Regions from separate parts of the Marinomonas sp. 15G6-16 genome, predicted to be linked through region 1. Evidence: predicted binding sites of a transcription regulator. Region 1 holds the regulator's gene; the other holds the start of a gene.

Region 1 (3,413 bases):
CTAATCACTCGCCTGAACGTCGCACGCCAAGCTCTGAATACCTAGAACGCATAGAACAAGCCAAAAAACAGCCTCTCAAAGAAGAAACTGTGTCTGACGATGAAAGTCGGGCTAAGCCTTCTTACCGTTTTGAAATGCCGCCACTATCAGAAGATAAGACAGACCCTAAAGTTGAAGAAGCGCTATCTATTCGCAATGTTGATGGTGAACGACAGATGCGTGAAATGGAGCTGGAACTAAAAAATGTTCGAGCTATGTTAGATCGTCGTCAACAAGAGGAAGATCGAGCGGATGCTAAGGTTGGCTCTGCTGAGACGAAAGCGCGACAGCAGCTACAAGGGTTGGGGTTATCAGACTTTGTTGTTTCTAGGTTAATAGATGATATTGATTTAAAAGGCCGAGAAGATGATTGGAACCGCTTGCTTGCGAATTTAGCAGACTATATTCCTGTACGTTCCAACTCTAGTGAACTTCGAGGTTGTATTGCCTTTATGGGGCCAACAGGTGTGGGTAAAACCACCTCTATCGGTAAAATTGCAGCCCAGCATGTTTTAAAACATGGTTCTGATGGTGTGGTTTTAATAACAACGGATACTTATCGAATCGCTGCCCATGAGCAATTAAAAACATTTGGTCGTATTTTAAATGTTCCTGTTGAAGTTGTAAGTGAATATTCAGACTTAAATGACGTTTTGGCGAAATATGCGGATTATCCGTTAGTGCTTGTTGATACGGCGGGTATGAATCCGAGAGACTCTAACCTTGAACGTCAGCTTCTAATGATGAAACGTGCACGCCAGAACTTGAAGAAACTTTTAGTCTTGCCTTGCACTAGTCAAAGACAAGTATTAAAAACCGTCGTTGAAATTTATTCTCAAGTTCAACTAGATGGCTGTGTTTTAAGTAAATTGGATGAGTCAGCTTCTCTTGGAGAAGCGATTAGTGTAGTAATCGAAGAAAGTTTGCCTGTTGTTTATATTGCCGACGGTCAACGTATTCCTGATGATATTGAGCCGGCTCGTGCGCATAATTTAATTAGTCGAGCGGTTTATACGGCTGAACATTATAGTCAGCTATATGGCTCATTAAAATATGGCGGGTAGAAAGGTATGGTAGTTAGTAAAAATATGTTATTACTGAAAGCGCTGCGTCAAACAATGTAGTACAGTTAGTTGACGCAACTAACTTAAATAGTAAAGGTTGCCTAGAATATTTTATGCAGACCAAGAATGGATATAACACATACTCAAAGAAAGCGACGCTCTCAATTGATGCGATTGTTGAGCAGTATGGGTATTTAGTAAAGAAAATAGCTTACCATTTGTTGGCTCGTTTGCCTGATAGTGTTGATGTCGATGATTTGACTCAAGCGGGTATGATGGGGTTGATAGAAGCCTACAAACGCTTTGAGTCAACAAAAGGGGCCAGCTTTGAAACCTACGCAGGTATTCGCATTCGTGGTTCTATGATGGACGAAGTGCGGAAGTCTGATTGGGCCCCTCGTTCTGTTCGTAGAAATGGTAGAGCTGTTACCAACGCTATTAAAGAATTAGAAGCAACTCTTGGGCGCGAAGCTGGTGATACAGAAGTCGCTGCACATATGGGAATAGGGATTGACGAATATCATGAGATGATTCAGTCCTCCATGTCGACCCAATTGTTTAGTTATGAAGAAATGCTGGATTCTGACACGAATAATCTGGAAAGCTCAGAATCCGAATTTGAAAACTCTCCTTATTCACTTGTTGAAGAAGATGGTTTTCAAGATGAATTAGCAAGAGAGATCGAAAATCTTCCAGAAAGAGAAAAATTAGTATTATCTTTATACTACAATGAAGAACTGAATTTAAAAGAAATTGGCGCTGTACTAGGCGTCAGTGAATCAAGAGTTAGTCAAATACATAGCCAAGCGGCTATGAGGTTGCGAGCTCGACTAAGTAATTGGCGAGATTAAATTATGAGTTGTGGAATATTACCTTTGGGGTGTGGAGGTTGCATTGGATAAAAACATGAAAATCCTGATTGTTGATGACTTCTCGACAATGAGACGAATCATTAAAAACTTATTACGGGATTTAGGATTTACCAATACAGTTGAAGCAGATGATGGAACAACAGCACTGCCGATACTTCAAGCTGGGTCTATTGATTTCCTAGTGACGGACTGGAATATGCCAGGTATGACAGGGATTGAATTGCTCCGAGCTGTGAGAGCAGATGAAAAACTGAAAACGATTCCTGTTTTGATGGTAACGGCTGAAGCCAAACGTGACCAAATTATTGCGGCTGCTCAAGCTGGCGTAAATGGTTATGTTGTGAAGCCTTTTACTGCCGTCGCTTTGAAAGAAAAAATTGAGAAAATATTTGAACGAATAGACGCTGCGAAATAGGAATTTTGGATGTCAAATGAATTGGGGTCTGGACTAGTGGAATTTGAAAGCCTAGTTAAAGATGGTGCTATAGAGCTTCAAAAACATATCGAAGTCGGAGACTTTGGTGGTGCAATCAAAATAATCCAAGAGTTAAGTGAAGCTCGACATAATAGCTTTTATAACGAAGTGGGTTTTTTGACGCGAAGTCTTCATGATGCCATTCGTGATTTTCAAGTTGATTCAATGGATTTGGTGTCAGGGGAAGGCGAAGCTACAACGAAAATTACAGACGCTTCAGATCGACTGAACTATGTGATTGAAACAACCAGCGCTGCCGCTAACAAAACCATGGATATGGTGGATGGTAGTGTTCCTGTCGCCAGTGAATTACAAGTCCGCGCTAAAGAGTTGCGTAAAGATTGGGGGCGTCTAATTCAAAGAGATTTGACACCACAAGAGTTCCGCGATTTGTACAAGCGAATTGATGTGTTTTTAGCATACGCTGATGAAAGCGCAACAACCTTGCATTCAAACCTCAACACGATTCTTCTAGAGCAAGGTTATCAAGATCTAACCGGTCAAGTAATTGCTAGAGTGAATGATTTAATTCGAGATGTAGAAGAAAAACTTGTGCATCTCGTCGCTGTTGCTGGACGCGTTGATAGTATCTCCGGAATTGAACACCAAGAGAAAGAGTCTGGTCACGATGATACTCGTGGTCATGGCCCAGCTATTAATAAACAAAACAACCCAGAAGTATTGAATAGTCAAGACGAAGTAGACGACTTGCTATCAAGTCTTGGTTTCTAGAAGGGGCTGAGGATGAGTTTTGAAGTCGATGAAGAAATTTTACAGGATTTTTTGGTAGAAGCTGGAGAAATCTTAGAGCAGCTTTCTGAACAATTAGTAGATTTGGAACAGAACCCTGATGATAAAGCATTGCTTAATGCAATCTTCCGTGGCTTCCATACGGTAAAGGGTGGTGCAGGATTTCTGCAGTTAACAGCATTAGTTGACTGCTGCCATTACGCTGAAAACGTT
Region 2 (3,413 bases), 120 kb from region 1:
TTTCATAAGTTCTTCCATTACATCGACGATACGATTGTAATAAGGAGAGGGCTTCATGCGACCATCTTCTTCAAACTCCAAAAAGGCTTTTGCGACAGAGGATTGGTTAGGAATGGTCACCATGCGCATCCATCGCCCTAAAATTCTCATTTGATTGACTGTGTTGAATGACTGAGAGCCGCCACATACCTGCATAACTGCCAATGTTTTTCCTTGAGTTGGGCGAACGCCGCCAATACTCAGTGGAACCCAATCAATTTGGCTTTTGAAGATACTGGTCATTGAACCGTGGCGCTCTGGTGAGCACCAAACTTGGCCTTCTGACCAAATCATTAATTCTCTCAGTTCTTTAACTTTAGGGTGAGATTCATCTTCTGTATCTGGCTGAGGTAAACCTTGAGGGTCAAAAATACGTGTTTCGGCACCGTAAGCGTTAAGTAACTCTGCGCATTCTTCAACGACTAAACGGCTGAAAGATCGTTCTCTTAATGAGCCGTATAAAAGTAATATGCGAGGTTTGTGTGGAAGAGAAGAGGTTTTCATTTTATCCACATCAGGAAGGTGGAAAGAGTCTTTGTCGATGTTAGGCAGATTCATGTTAGGTACTTCCGTTGGGTGTAACCGTTCAAATAATCAGTAATTTGAATTTGGTTTATATATGAAAAATAATATATATGAAATTTCGCATATATTGTTTGTTTGGTCAATGCTTTTTCATTAGGTGGATTAAATGAACCCGATAGACTGATAACTATAAACCTTAGATGTGTCAGTTTTTTTGCTTTGATGAGTTTAAAAGGTGAGTAAATGAAATATCTGAAAAGTTTTTTGATAACGCAGAGCGAGGTATTTTGTTTGGAAGAGGATGGTGTCCCTGGCAGGAATCGAACCTGCAACTAACCCTTAGGAGGGGTCTATTATATCCATTTAACTACAGAGACACTTCGCGAGTGACTATACCACTTTTCGTTTTTAGGTTAAACCTAGCGATTGCTAATCAATTGTTTATAAAGAGGATTTTGTGTTGTAAAAGGAGTAGTGAAAAAAAGGCATCGTTAGATTTAACTAAGTTGATTTAAGCTCTGCCCAGTGTTTGCTTACTGCTAATTGGGCGAGTTGAACCACGAGCCGTGTACACTTTGTTTTTTCCGCTATGGCCTTGTAGAAGCTCAAATAAATGTTTATTGCGTTTTTGCAGTGTATTTAGAATGCGGGAATTGGTGTTGTTTTTTGTCTTGCAGGTTCTAAGTAGGCTTTCACATTCCCTCATGAGTAGACGAACGTCATCCATAGAGCTGTCTTGTTGGTCTAGCCAGTTCTTAAACTCTTCTTCGGTTGGTTTTTTTCTATCTAGTATGTCGAACTTAATGAGCATGTTTACTCTTTTCTCATTAAGTTGGTTCATTTCATCAAGCAAGGCTTGCTTTTGTTCGGATAGGTCTATGATTACTTGGCTGTCTGAGGCGCTATAAGCAATGCGCTCTTCATCAAGAAGCACAGAGAGCTTTTCGAGAGTCTCTTTGCTTCTGATGAATATGGATGCAATTGGAATCATAAGTTAAACCGTTTAAAACCTAAGTGATTAACAGTTTAGAAAAGAGAATCCATAGAAGCCATATTATTCGCTAGCTGCTGGCTATTTATCTTGTATTCGCCTGCAGAAATGGCTTTTTTGATTTGTTCTACTTTATCCATGTCGATATCTGGTAAGTTACCGATCTTAGACTGCTGGCTTTGTAGTGTTTGTGCTGTACCACTTAATTTGACTGTGTCATCAGCTAACGTTCCGCCACTTTTTACTGCGCTCTGTCTTTCAGTCGCGCTACCAGTCACATCATCCTTCTGCGAACGTTCGCTTTTAGTGATGGTGCCTTGGTTTGATAGACCTGTTAAATGTATTGCCATTGGGTTTTTCCGCCCTTTTATAATTTGCCTGTCTATATTGTCGGCTATGCCTCTAAAAACTTTAGTGGCAATCAACAATAAAAGAGAATTAATTGTATGCCAACGAGTCTATGTTCAATAGTTTACAAGAACCTCACTGCTAGTTACAACTTTGGCGTATACAATTCGTTCAGAACTGGTGTTTTTTACGCGTATTTGTTGTCCTTTTATACCGTTTTCTAAAGCAACTCCGTTCATCCTGACTATAATGTTTCCATTGCTTGCTGTAATAAGCACTAGGTCGCCTTTTTTTACTAAGGTCGGTTGGTTGATCAAGTTGTCTGTTATATAGGTGTTGATACGTAAGTTGCGTGAAGCAATCAGGCCGTAAGGTGGATTCTTTGCTGTAAAAACTTGGCCTCTTAACGTTGATATATCAACATCGCCAACACCCGTGTTAGCTCTGTTTATTTCTTGTCCTCGATTGATGGGGGAAATTGTTTTGATTGCTGGGATCGTAATGGATTGAGTGACTGGTACATAAGACTTCCATACAGGCGAATCGCAGCTAACTTCATAAGTCGTGCGCTTGTTGGCCTCAGGTCTTTGATTTGTAACTGTAATGGTGCCAGCTTCACAGTCAGGTAAATAGTTTAATGCTGCTAGGTTATTTAAAGAAATCGTAACGTCGGCTTCTGGGTATATTTCTAGTAATCGAGGTATCTCTACTTGGTTTATGTAGTGATTAATTTGGTTTTCTATAGATTCAGCAAATATTAAACTTGCTTGGAAACAAAAGAAGGCTATTGTTAGCCTTATGATTCGCATGATTAGCTCTCTTTGTTTATTATTGCGTTAGAAATAAGATAGTTAGTAAAATCTGATAAATCACTTTATCATTGGATGATGTAACTTAACAATTATGAGGTGATACCTCAGTATGATGTTTGCACATTTTGGAGGCGTTTATGGCTGGAGTTTTGGATACTGTTAATCAACGTACGCAGTTGGTAGGTGAAAACCGACTAGAGCTGTTGTTATTCCGCTTAAACGGTAAGCACCTTTACGGTATCAATGTTTTTAAGGTGAAGGAAATTCTTCAATGCCCTAAACTTACCTCTATGCCTCATAGCTCACCTGTTGTTCGAGGTGTTGCTCATATTCGTGGCGGCACAATTCCTATTTTAGATTTGGGATTAGCGACAGGTGCAAGCCCGATTGAAAATATTGATCAATGTTTTGTTATCATCACTGAATACAACCGTCGTATACAGGGGTTCTTGGTACGTGGCGTTGAAAGAATTGTGAACATGAACTGGAGTGATATTCAGCCACCACCAAAAGGTTTGTCTAATGACAATTACCTGACAGCTGTGTGTCAGGTAGAAAAAGAGATGGTTGAAATCCTCGATGTTGAGCAAATTCTTTCTGAAGTAGCACCGACTCGTCAGGATATATCTGCTGGTATTGTGGATGATAACGTTCAAGAAAACGCCAAAAAACACCATATTCTTATTGTTGATGACTCA

What was found. Region 1 encodes FliA, which starts transcription of late flagellar genes. Its sites were predicted from a motif close to CTAAAGTTNNNNNNNNNNCNGCCGATA; they were not measured.
Region 2: a site for FliA is predicted at 1,944-1,970, ahead of flgM (flagellar biosynthesis anti-sigma factor FlgM). Genes of this name have one in related genera too.

Annotation. Positions count from the first base shown of each region.
Region 1 covers NZ_CM147916.1:2,541,749-2,545,161, forward strand. Annotated here, with positions in the region: gene flhF (flagellar biosynthesis protein FlhF) at 1-1,103, shown strand, start outside; gene AC0L46_RS12165 (RNA polymerase sigma factor FliA) at 1,217-1,954, shown strand; gene AC0L46_RS12170 (chemotaxis response regulator CheY) at 2,010-2,390, shown strand; gene AC0L46_RS12175 (protein phosphatase CheZ) at 2,400-3,182, shown strand; gene AC0L46_RS12180 (chemotaxis protein CheA) at 3,195-3,413, shown strand, end outside.
Region 2 covers NZ_CM147916.1:2,417,754-2,421,166, forward strand. Annotated here, with positions in the region: gene arsH (arsenical resistance protein ArsH) at 1-597, opposite strand, end outside; tRNA gene AC0L46_RS11575 (tRNA-Arg) at 867-941, opposite strand; gene AC0L46_RS11580 (flagella synthesis protein FlgN) at 1,076-1,555, opposite strand; gene flgM (flagellar biosynthesis anti-sigma factor FlgM) at 1,591-1,905, opposite strand; gene flgA (flagellar basal body P-ring formation chaperone FlgA) at 2,020-2,712, opposite strand; gene AC0L46_RS11595 (chemotaxis protein CheV) at 2,853-3,413, shown strand, end outside.